Regions from separate parts of the Mesorhizobium sp. AR10 genome, predicted to be linked through region 1. Evidence: riboswitches for the same ligand, from Rfam matches in the RefSeq annotation. Region 1 holds a riboswitch; the other holds the start of a gene.
The links. Region 1 has a riboswitch for thiamine pyrophosphate ahead of LHFGNBLO_RS28255 (Ykof family thiamine-binding protein). Riboswitches for the same ligand answer to the same signal wherever they lie in the genome.

Region 1 (5,806 bases):
ACGACGCCAACAGCAATCTGACGGGAAAGCTCGATCCCTGCGACGGCGTGTTGCAGCCGCCGCCCACCGGCGACCAGGGCATGACCGCGCCGCCGCCGGACCAGGGCAGGACCCCTGTGATCAAGCCCGGCGAGGTGCCGGCGCAGCCGCCGAAGCAATAGACCCCCGAACCTTGGTTCGGAACGGTCATGGTCAAACAAAAGGCTTTGCGACTGCCGACGAATCGTCAGGCGCGGTCGTTGCTTGCATTGCGCGCGCGTTGCGGGCGGCCTTGGCTTCGCGCAGCGCCGTCACCGGGTCGACGCCGGTCCACAGGATGCCGGCTGCCTCGGCGAAGCTCATGAACGCCCGCCGCGCCTGGTCGGTGGTGAGATGCCCGGCGCGCGCCGCATCGCAGGCCCGCAGCGCCGTGGCATGGATCGGCCCGCGCCGCGCCGGCGGCCATTCCTTCAGAAAATTCTGCATCTGCGCCAGCGAGGCAATGTCGCGTTTGAAGCCGGCACCGACGGCAATCGCCACAGGGGCGTGGAACAGCATTTCATCCATATCGAAGACCTCCCGCAAAGTATTTGCAGCGCCTTCAATGCGGATGGGGCCGATGCGGTTCCCGCAGGGGATGACCGACCGATCAATTAGCCGTCTCTGACGGAACAAGAGGCTTGCCTTGGCGTTTGCCTATCGAGCTCGTCAACTGACCAATGAATATCCCTGCCCAAAAGCGGGGAAGGCGAAGCTTGCGTTAAACAGGAGAGAACCATGAAAACCATTTTGATTCATAGCGTTGCCGGGCTGGCTCTGTTGGCCGGTATCAGCACGGCCGTTGCCGACGAGGTGATTGTCGTGCCCTCACAGCAAGAGGTGATCGTCACGCCTGAACAGCAGACGGTCATCCGCGAATATGTGCAGAAGAAGCCGCTGGCCTCGGTCAGTCTTCTGGGTGTGGAACTGAATGTCGGCTCCACTGTGCCTGATACGGTCGAGCTTCAGCCGATCGATGTTCCCGAAGTCCAGTACAGATATGTGGTCGTCAATGATCGCACCGTGCTGGTTGACCCCGGCACACGCAGGATCGTTCAGGTTATTGAATGATCGGACTATGATCCCAAAGAGCGGAAACCGGTTTTTGGAAAAAGATCATGATCAAATGCTCCGCCCGCCGTTTCCTACCAAGAGGGAGCGGCGGGCGTTGCCGGAACGGTCGATCGTTTCGTCTCAGGATGGAAAGGAGCTGTTCCCATGTTGCCGCATATCGAGAAGTTGCCGCATGTTGAGAACGTGGCCGCGTCCGTCGACAAACTGCTTGCCGAAAAGCGCACTGCCCTTTTGTCGATGAGGGATGCGATTGCAATATTGCGCGAGCGCACCGGAACCGAGCGCTCGGACGCGGATCTGGCAGGGCTGATCACCAAGAAGGCCGCACTCTTCGGCGTTGCGGTTTTGTCGGACAGAGACTGAGTTTGCCACTCAAGACGCCGGTCGAAAATTCGGCTAATGTTGCTGGGGATTTGGACCCAACCACGGAGGCAACAGTGACGGACGACAGGCAGGAACGCATTCGCCAGCGGGCACACGCAATCTGGGAAAAAGCTGGCCGGCCCGAAGGCGCGCATCAGCAGCATTGGGACCAGGCCGCGGCCGAGGTCGACGGTGAAGGCAAGAAACCGAAAGCCAGGGCGGCTCCGAAGAAAGCTGCGGCTGCGACGGCTGCCAAGCCCAAGGCTGCCGCGAAGCCGGCTGCCGCTGCCAAGCCCAGCAAAGCCAAGCCCAGCAAAGCCAAGTAAGGCTAGCCGGCTCTGCCATCCACAATGGGCTGGAGTGTGGTCTGCCTAAGCCGCTGATCTGCAGGCGGAACGGCGCGATCTCAGGCCGCAGCCGATCGGCATGAGCGCGCGAAGGCCAGGAAGATCACGCCTCCCAGGCGTAGCTGGAGAGCGCGAAGCGGATGCCGGCCGCTGCCATGGCCAGCTCGCATTCGGTGATCCGGCGCAGATTGCGGAGATAGCGCGCCACGGTCTCATGCAGCCGGTTGGTGCAGGCTTCGACGTAAGCGAGGCTATGGACGAGGATGCCGCTCGACAGCCTCTCGTCCTTCTCGGCAATGACTTTCCGGTACTGGCGGATGAAGCGGATGTCGTCGGCGATGTCCTGGCTGGCCATGCGCCAGGCACCCGCGAGACGTTCCCTGCGGTCGATCGATAACGTTGATATCAGTGGACGGGAAAGGTCGGCGAAGGCTGAGTGGTTTGCGGTGCTCATACAGGTCTCCCGTGGGATCGGGCATAGTACGTAATGTACGAAATTGAGTCAAGCAGATCTCGTACAATTTGAACGAATTTGGTTCAATTAGGGAAGGCCTGGCCCAGACATTTTCTGGCGCCATCGGCAAAAAACACCTTCCCCATCGCCGCGAACAGTGCTTTAACGCCCGCATCCACAGGGGTGCTCCGTACGGTCGGGGCTGAGACGGGGGCGGCAAGCCCACAGACCCTAGAAGCTGATCTGGGTAATACCAGCGGAGCGAGGCGGGCGATGTTTTCTGGCGCACAGATTTCCCTATACCCCATGGCCGACGATTTCGTCGGCGTCATTCTTGGCGCGCTCGGCGCGCTCGATCCTTATCGAGACCGGCTGCGGATCGAGACCGACGACATCTCGACCTTGCTGGTCGGGCCGCCCGAAGCGCTGTTTGCGGCCATGCGCGATCTATTTGTGGCGGCGGCCGCCAGCGGCAAACATTGCGTTCTGTCGGCGGCGATCTCGCGCGGTTGCCCAGGCGAACCGGACGATCCGATTTGCCGCACGGACGCGCTCAGTGAACCTGTCGGGCCGCTTGGCATGCGCAAGGATGCCGCCATTGCAGCGGTGCGGACGTCAGGCGCGACCGGCCAGCCGGCGGCGGCACAATTCTCGCTCTATGTCATGGGCACCGACGACCACATGGACGAGATCTACGGCTGCATCGACTTCCTGAAACAGTCCGGCGTCTACGAGCGCTCCAAAAACTTCTGCACCAAATTGCGCGGCGACGCCGGCGCGGTGTTTTCGGCGCTGAACGAAGCCTTCTGCCGCTTCGGGCCGGGCGCCGGCCACGTAACCCTCGACGTCACGGTATCGGCCAACAGCCCGTCCGCTGTCTGAGCTGCTTCTTACGCGCGCTGTCGAGGATCCTGCCGTGGCTGTTACGCCCGCTTCATTTCATGGGGGAGATGCTCCCGCTTCTGACCTTGCCCCACAAGGGAGCGGGGGAACTTCGACAATTGGCGAAAGCCGCGGCGACATCCAATCTCCCCCCTTGTGGGGGAGATGCCTGGCAAGGCAGAGGGGGGCGCTGTCCCGCCGGCTTGTCAACTGGTTGCATCTACGGCCTTCGGGACAATGTTCGAAAGTCGGCATTCCTTCGCGCCCCCCTCTGTCCTGCCGGACATCTCCCCCACGAGGGGGGAGATCGGCTGTCATCGCCGCAATCACCAGGGCAGCACCGGCCATCGTCTCGGTCGGGCTGCTCATCCTGGCGTGGGAACTTTATGCCCGCTTCTCCGGCATCAAGCCGACGATATTGCCGGCGCCGTCGCGCGTGTTCGAACAGGCGCTGTTGAACCGCGACGCGCTGCTCGACAATGCCATCCCCACCATCCGCGCCACATCAGCCGGTTTTGCCTGTTCGCTCAGCGCTGCATTCCTGCTGTCGGTGCTGGTCGATTTCTCGCCGTCGCTGCGCCGCGCACTGTTTCCGCTGCTGATCGTCAGCCAGACCTTGCCGCTGATCGCCATCGCGCCGCTGGTGGTGCTGTGGTTCGGCTTCGGCCTCACGCCGAAGATCATGCTGGTCGCGCTCGTTACCTTCTTTCCGATGATGGTGGCGCTGGTCGAGGGCTATGAGGCGACGGAGAAAGAAATCGGCCAGATGCTGCGCGCCATGGGGGCTGGGCGCAGGCGCGTCTTCCTCCTGGCGCGGCTGCCTTCGGCGCTGCCCTATTTCTTCGCCGGCCTGCGCATTTCCATCACCTATGCCGTCGTCGGCGCGATCTTCGCCGAGTATGCCGGGGCGGCGAAGGGACTGGGCATCTACATGCTCAACGCCAAGAACAATTTCCGCCCCGATCTGGTGCTGGCCGCCGTCGGCGTCAGTGCGGCGCTGACGCTGATCCTGTTCGCTATCACGGTGCTGGTTCAGCGCCTGGCCATGCCGTGGCAGCGAGCTGGGAAAGAACCGGCCGGGGAAGGGCCTTCGCGATGACCCGGCTCGAACTGCGCCACGTCAAAAAACGCTTCGGCGCTCTCGACGTGCTGGCCGACATCTCGCTGACCGTCGGCGCCGGTGAATTCGTCTCCATCCTCGGGCCCTCCGGCGCCGGCAAGTCGACGCTGTTCCAGCTATTGACCGGCGCGCTGAAAGGCGAGGGCGACATGCTGTTCGACGGCGTGCCGCTCGACGACCATGGCAGGCACTTTGCCTTCATGCCGCAACGCGACGCGCTGATGCCGTGGCGGCGCATCATCGACAACACCACGCTCGGCCTCGAGGTGCAGGGCGTCGGACGCAAGGCTGCCCGCGCCCGCACAGCACCCCTGTTTGCCGAGTTCGGGCTTGAAGGCTTCGAGCGGCATTATCCCTCGGAACTTTCCGGCGGCATGCGCCAGCGCGCCGCGCTTTTGCGCACGGTGGTGCAGCAGCGCGAGATGCTTTTGCTCGACGAGCCGTTCGGCGCGCTCGACGCGCTGACCCGTGCGGCCATGCAGCGCTGGCTGCAAGGCATGTGGCAGCGCCACCGCTGGACGGCGCTGCTGATCACCCATGACGTGCGCGAAGCCGTCTTCCTGTCCGACCGCATCTATGTGCTGTCGGCGCGCCCAGCCCGCATCGTCAGTGAGATCAAGGTGCCGCCGCGCGGCTCCGGCGCGGACGCTGAGCGCGACGCCGCGGCGCTCGAAGCCGAGATCCTCGACACGCTGCTCAACCCGCCTCGCCATTCCAAGGAGATGATGATGACTGAATTCACACGCCGCCAGGCCCTGCTGCTGACGCTGGCTGCCGGGCTGCCCACACGCGCTTACGCGGCGCCGCAAAAGGTCACCGTCGCGCTCGACTGGACCGTCAACACCAATCACATCGGCCTCTTCGTTGCCCGCGACAAGGGCTTTTATGCCGAAGCCGGGCTGCAGGCCGAAATCCTGCCCTATGGCGACACCGGCGCCGGCACGCTGGTCGCCAACCGCATCGCCGATTTCGGCATCGCCGGCGCCGGCTTCTTCACCCAGCGCGCCGCCGGCGCCGATCTCAAGGCGGTCTATGCAGTGGTCCAGGCCGAGACCGGCCGGCTGGTGTTCAACGCCGCGCGCACCGACATCAAGAGCCCCAAGAATCTCGACGGCCTGACCTATGGCGGCTTCGGCAGCGCCTGGGAAAACACGCTGATCTCGACCATGATCCGCCATGACGGCGGCAAGGGCAATTTCGAGACGGTGACGCTCGGCACCTCCGCCTATGAGGCGCTGGCCAACGGCTCGGTCGATTTCACGCTGGAGGTCTCGACCTGGGAAGGCGCCAAGGCCGAGCTGGAAGGGGCGAAGCAGCGCACCTTCCGCTACGCCGACTACGGCGTGCCCGACGAGCACACCACCTTCATCGCCTCCAGCGATGGTTTTCTCCAGGCAAACCCGAAGGCGGCCACTGCATTCGTCGAAGCGACGCGGCGCGGCTATCAGTTCGCCGTCGATCACGCGCAAGAAGCAGGCGATCTGCTGATCGCTTCCAACAAGGACGCCTTGACCGACCCGGCGCTGATCCACGCTTCGCTGAAAATGC
Region 2 (5,806 bases), 2.6 Mb from region 1:
CGACACCGGCCGTGCCGAAGGCGGCGCGGCGCTGACATCGACACCGCCGGTCAGCACGCGGCCCGATTGTGGCGTCTCGAAGCCGGCCACCAGATTGAGCAGCGTCGATTTTCCCGAACCGCTCGGCCCCATGATGGCGGTGATCTTCGACACGGCGAACTCGACATCGAAGACAAACGCCGCTTCGCCATAGCTGAACGAGACCTTGTCCAGCCGCACCGTCGCGCCTTTTTCGGCCCCGGCGTCCTTGTTGGCGGTCGTCATGATTTCTCTCCCCGTCCCAGCCAGTCCGCGGCCAGTACCAGCGCGAGACAAACCAGGCCGAGCAGCAGCGCCAGACCGGCTGCGTCGACAGTGCGGTAACTGCCCATGCGTGAGAGCAGCAGATAGGGCAGCGTCTGCACGGAATCGCTGCCGAACAGCGCAATGACGCCGAGATCGCCGAGCGACAGCGCCATGGCGAAGGCAAAGCCGGTGGCGAGTGGCCGCCGCAGCGACGGCCAGTCGACCAGCCTGAGCCGGCTCCAGCCGGAGATGCCGAGTTGCGCGCAAAGCCGTTCGTGGCGTTCGCTCGCCGCATCATAAGCCGGGCGGACGGCGCGAATGGCGAAAGGCATCGCCATCACCGCATTGACGGTGACGACCATTACCGGGGCGATGGCGAAAACGTCGCTGACCGTGCGCAACAGCAAAAACCAGCCGGCGCCGATGACGATGGGCGGCACGACGAGGACGAAGCCGGCGCCAGTATCGGTGGAATGTTCGAGCAGCGTGCTCGACCCACGGCGGCTCAACGCCAGCGCCCGCCGCGCCATGATGAGCGACAGCGACAGCGCCACCGAAAGCAGCGCCGACAGGAAGGCAAGCACGGCGCTGGTCAGCGTCGCCTGCCGCACCGCGCTCTCGCCGGCGAGGCGACCGAGATCGGCGCCAAGGCCTGACGTCACCGTGGCCACCATCGGCCCGGCGACGAACAGCAGTGCGAGGACGATCAAGGTGGCATTCAGCGCCGTCTCGGCTGCGCCGGCTGAAAGATACCGGCGCGATGCAACCGGCAGGTTGGCGTCACCGACGGTATTGGCGCCAAGCCGCATCAAGGCCAGCACCACGGCGAAGGTCAGCGCGATCTGCAGCAGCGTCAATGTCACCGCCCGCGCCGGGTCGAAATCGAAACGCAGCGCCTGGTAGATGGCAACCTCCAGTGTCGTCGCGGCCGGCCCGCCGCCCAGCGTCAGCACGATGGTGAAGGAGGTGATGCAGAGCATGAAGACAAGCCCGGCGATGCCCGGCAAGGCTGCGCGCAGCGTCGGCCATTCGATCAGCCGAAAGGCCGGCCTGGCCCCCATGCCAAGCTGGCTCGCCAGCCGCCACTGATCGGTCGGCACGGTCCCCAGCGCCTCAAGGAACAGCCGCGTTGCCAGTGGCAGATTGAAGAAGACATGCGCGACCAGGATGCCGGACAGGCCATAGATGCCTGGCCAGCTCTGGCCGCCTAGTGCGCCGAACATACCCGCGAAATAGCCGGCACGGCCGTAGAGCGCCAGAATGCCGAGTGCTGCGACGATGGCCGGCAAAGCCAGCGGTACGGCGAACAGCTGCAGGATAAAGCCCCGGCCGAAGAAGCGCGGATGCCGCGACAGGGCGCGCGCGACGAACAGCGCCGGGACGACCGAGAACAGCGTCGACAGCAAAGCTTGCCATAGCGTGAAGCGGGCAATGCGGAAGAGATAGGGATCGAAGGCCGACACAGCACCAGACAGGTCGCGCGTGCCTTCGAGGATGAGACCGGCGAACGCCCCGCCGATCAGCAGCGCGATTGCCGCAAGCGCGATGATGCCGGCGGTGACGCGGGGATCGGTCGAACGCGTCGGCATCCCCGCTCCTACTCGCTCATCACCGCCAGCCATTCGTCGACCCAGGCCTTGCGGTTGGTGGCGACCTCCTCAGGGCTGAACAGCAAGGTCTTGGTCGGCCTGACCAGTTTGTCGAAGGCCGGGTTGAGCGGCTTGTCGGTTTTCCCGGCCGGGAACATCCAGTTGGTCTCCGGAATGACATTCTGGAACCTCGGCCCGGTCATGAAGGCCAGGAACTTTTCCGCCAGCGGGTTCTTGGCGCCCGTGCTGGTGATGCCGGCAACCTCGATCTGCAGGTATTCGCCTTCCTCGAAGGACGCCGCCTGGTAGCGCTCGGTGTTCTCGGCAATCATGTGGTAGGCCGGCGACGTCGTGTAGGACAGCACCATGGGTGCCTCGCCTTTGGTGAACAGCCCATAGGCCTCGCTCCAGCCCGGCGTCACGGTCAGCACTTTTGCCCTCAACTTGGCCCAGGCTTCCGGCGCCTTGTCGCCATAGACCGACTTCACCCACAAAAGCAGGCCGAGGCCCGGCGTCGAGGTGCGCGGATCCTGGATGACGATCTTCTCGTCAGCATTGCCCTCGACCAATTCCTTGAGGCTCTTCGGCGGCGTCTTCAGCTTTTCGGTGTCGTAGACGACGGCGAAATAGCCATAGTCGAACGGCACGAAAATATCGTCGCTCCAACCGCCGGGCACGTTGACATCAGACACGGTGCCATGCGGCGAAAACAGGCCGGTGGCCCTGGCTTCGGCGGTGAGATTGGTGTCGAGGCCAAGCACGATGTCGGCCTTGGTCGCGGCTCCCTCCAGCTTGACGCGGTTGAGCAGCGCCACGCCGTCGGCGACCGAGACGAAGTCGAGCGTGCAGCCGCATTCGGCCTCGAACGCCTTCTTGACCTGTGGGCCAGGACCCCACTCGGCGGTGAAGCTCTCATAGGTGTAGACGGTGAGTTTTTCCTGGGCGGATGCCGGCCCGGACGTGGCGAGGACTACTGCTGAGATAAGGGAGTAAAAAAGCGTGCGCATCGGCGCCTCCTTCGTTCGCATTGAAAGGAATTGAGGCGTCGGGCTGTCCGAAACGTCTAATCCCTCCGCCGGTACAAACCGGATCAGGTTCAGCGGGTTGGCAGATTTGCCTCTCAGCCGGTCCGCGAAGATTGCGTCCGGCACCCCGTTAGAGCATTTCGACACATAGGCCCGGCCGATGTGTCGTGCAAGCGGAAGTTTGCCGGGTGCTGAAAGCGCAGCTTCCGTTTCGCAGGCAGGGCTGGTAAGGGCCACGAGATATGAGCACATTCACCATCCTGCTTGGCGGCGATCTCATCCGCACGCCGCTGCTCGATCGTCAGGTCGAGGGCACACGCATCGTTGCTGCCGACGCCGGCATCGGCCATGCGCGGATGCTGGGCGTGATGCCGGAACTCTGGGTCGGCGATTTCGATTCCGTGCCGGCGGACCTGCCGGCCGATCTGGCCGCTGTGCCGCGTCACGTGTTTCCGCCGGAAAAAGACCAGACCGACGGCGAATTGGCCATCGCCGCCGCACTCGAGCGCGGCGCGACCAGCCTGGTGCTTGCCGGCGCCTTCGGCGGCAAGCGCGCCGACCATGCCTTCCTGCATCTGGCGCTCAGCGTTCGACTGGCGGAAAGCGGCACGAAAGTGCTGTTGACCAGCGGCGCGCAGGAAGGCATCCCCTTGCTGCCCGGAAAGGCCGGTTTCTCCTATGCCGACGGCACGCTGTTTTCGATCCTCGGCTTCTCCGATCTTTCCGGCCTGACCGTTTCTGGCGCCAAATGGCCGCTGACCCATGTCGAGGTCGCGTTCGGTTCGTCGCTGACCATTTCCAACGAGGTCAAGGGCCGGCTCGAAATTGCGCTCGGCCACGGCCGCGCCCTGCTGCTCGCCCATCCTTTTCCGCTACCTGAAAGCTGACATGGCGCCGCCACTTCTCAATCTTGACGGGATAAAACTGACCTTCGGCGGCACCCCACTGCTCGACGGCGCTGCCTTGACCGCTTCGGCAGGCGACAAGATCGCCTTGGTCGGCCGCAACGGCTCGGGCAAGTCGACGCTGCTGAAGATCGCCGCCGGGTTGATCGAGCCGCAGGACGGCGAGCTGTTCCGCCAGCCTTCGGCGACCGTGCGCTACCTGCCGCAAGTGCCCGACATGGACGATTTCACCAGCGTCCGCGCCTATATCGAGGCCGGGCTCGGACCCGCCGACGATCCCTACCGCGCCACCTATCTGATGGAGCACCTCGGCCTGTCCGGCGAGGAACGGCCGAACGATCTCTCCGGCGGCGAGGCTCGGCGCGCCGCCCTTGCCCGCGTCATGGCTCCGGAGCCCGATATCCTTCTCCTCGATGAGCCGACCAACCATCTCGATCTGTCGGTGATCGAATGGCTGGAAGAGGAGCTTGCCCGCACCTCTTCGGCGCTGGTCGTCATCTCGCACGACCGCCGTTTCCTCGAGCGTGTGTCGCGCGCCACCATCTGGCTCGACCGCGGCCAGACCCGCAGACTGGACAAGGGTTTTGCTCATTTCGAGGAATGGCGCGACACGGTGCTGGAGGAAGAAGAGCGCGAGCAGCACAAGCTCGGCCGCCAGATCGTGCGCGAGGAGCACTGGCTGCGCTATGGCGTGACGGCGAGGCGCAAGCGCAATATGCGCCGGCTCGGCGAACTACAGACCATGCGCCAGCGTTTTCGTGGCCATCGCGGCGCCGAAGGTGCTGCAACCATGGTGGCCAGCGACGCCGCCGAATCCGGCAAGCTGGTGATCGAGGCCAGGAACATCGAGAAGAGCTTTGGCGACCTCACCGTGGTCAGGGCATTCTCGACCCGCATCCAGCGCGGCGACCGCGTCGGCCTGGTCGGGCCGAACGGCGCCGGCAAGACGACGCTGTTGAAGATGCTGACCGGCGAGATGAAGCCGGACGTCGGTTCGGTGCGGCTCGGCACCAATCTGGAGATCGCCACGCTCGACCAGAAGCGCGAAGCCGTCGACCCGCAGGAGACGCTGGCGCAGTATCTCACCGACGGGCGCGGCGAGAACCTCGTCATCAATGGCGAGCAGCGCCACGTCGTCTCCTACATGAAGGATTTCCTGTTCAAGCCGGAACAGGCGCGCACGCCGGTGCGCGAGCTTTCGGGCGGCGAGCGGGCCCGCCTGCTGCTGGCCCGCGTGCTGGCACGGCCGGCAAATCTGCTGGTGCTCGATGAGCCGACCAATGATCTCGACATGGAGACGCTTGAACTGCTGCAGGAACTGGTCGCCGGTTTCGCCGGCACCGCTATTCTGGTCAGCCATGACCGCGATTTCCTCGACCGCACCGTCACCAGCCTGATCGCGCCGGACGGCGATGGCCGCTGGATCGAATATGCCGGTGGTTATTCCGACATGCTGGCACAGCGCGGCGGCACCAGGCTCGACGACCGCAAGGCGCGGGCGAAGGCCGAGACCGGCGAAACGGTGGCACCAAGCAAGATCGAAACGGCTGCGCCGAAGGGCCCGGCGAAAAAGCTGTCGTTCAAGCAGAAATTTGCATTGGAATCGCTGCCGAAGAAGATCGAAGCGGTGACCGCTTCGATCTCGCGATTGGAGAACAACATCGCCGACCCCGCCTACTACGAGCGCGATCCCGCCTCGTTCCAGAAGACCATCGCCGCGCTCGACAAGGAGCGCGCCACTCTGGCCACCCTCGAAGAGGAATGGCTGGAACTGGAGATGCTGCGCGAGGAGATGGAAGGGTAAGTTCTAACTTCTCTGAATAGCCACCTGTCACAGGCAGGCATCGCAGATCGCGGCAATGTGCCTTGCATCCGTACCGCAGCAGCCGCCGAGCACGCCGATGTGGCCGAAACGGTCGCGCATCGCGCGATAGCGCCGGCCGAGGTCGACCGGATCGCCCGGATCGAGCTCGGTCGCCGCGTCAAGCTCGGCATGGCTCTT

Region 2: another riboswitch for thiamine pyrophosphate. It lies ahead of thiB (thiamine ABC transporter substrate binding subunit); the one in region 1 lies ahead of LHFGNBLO_RS28255 (Ykof family thiamine-binding protein).

The regions. Positions count from the first base shown of each region.
Region 1 covers NZ_CP080524.1:5,062,744-5,068,549, reverse strand. Annotated here, with positions in the region: gene LHFGNBLO_RS28285 (hypothetical protein) at 1-161, shown strand, start outside; gene LHFGNBLO_RS28280 (DUF982 domain-containing protein) at 193-546, opposite strand; gene LHFGNBLO_RS28275 (DUF1236 domain-containing protein) at 757-1,089, shown strand; gene LHFGNBLO_RS28270 (hypothetical protein) at 1,237-1,455, shown strand; gene LHFGNBLO_RS28265 (DUF2934 domain-containing protein) at 1,530-1,781, shown strand; gene LHFGNBLO_RS28260 (hypothetical protein) at 1,906-2,256, opposite strand; TPP riboswitch at 2,426-2,539, shown strand; gene LHFGNBLO_RS28255 (Ykof family thiamine-binding protein) at 2,530-3,138, shown strand; gene LHFGNBLO_RS28250 (ABC transporter permease) at 3,455-4,237, shown strand; partial or broken gene LHFGNBLO_RS28245 (ABC transporter ATP-binding protein) at 4,234-4,994, shown strand; gene LHFGNBLO_RS28240 (ABC transporter substrate-binding protein) at 4,987-5,806, shown strand, end outside.
Region 2 covers NZ_CP080524.1:1,547,286-1,553,091, reverse strand. Annotated here, with positions in the region: gene thiQ (thiamine ABC transporter ATP-binding protein) at 1-264, opposite strand, end outside; gene thiP (thiamine/thiamine pyrophosphate ABC transporter permease) at 261-1,874, opposite strand; gene thiB (thiamine ABC transporter substrate binding subunit) at 1,883-2,881, opposite strand; TPP riboswitch at 2,925-3,039, opposite strand; gene LHFGNBLO_RS11010 (thiamine diphosphokinase) at 3,142-3,786, shown strand; gene LHFGNBLO_RS11005 (ABC-F family ATP-binding cassette domain-containing protein) at 3,788-5,608, shown strand; gene LHFGNBLO_RS11000 (homocysteine S-methyltransferase family protein) at 5,636-5,806, opposite strand, start outside.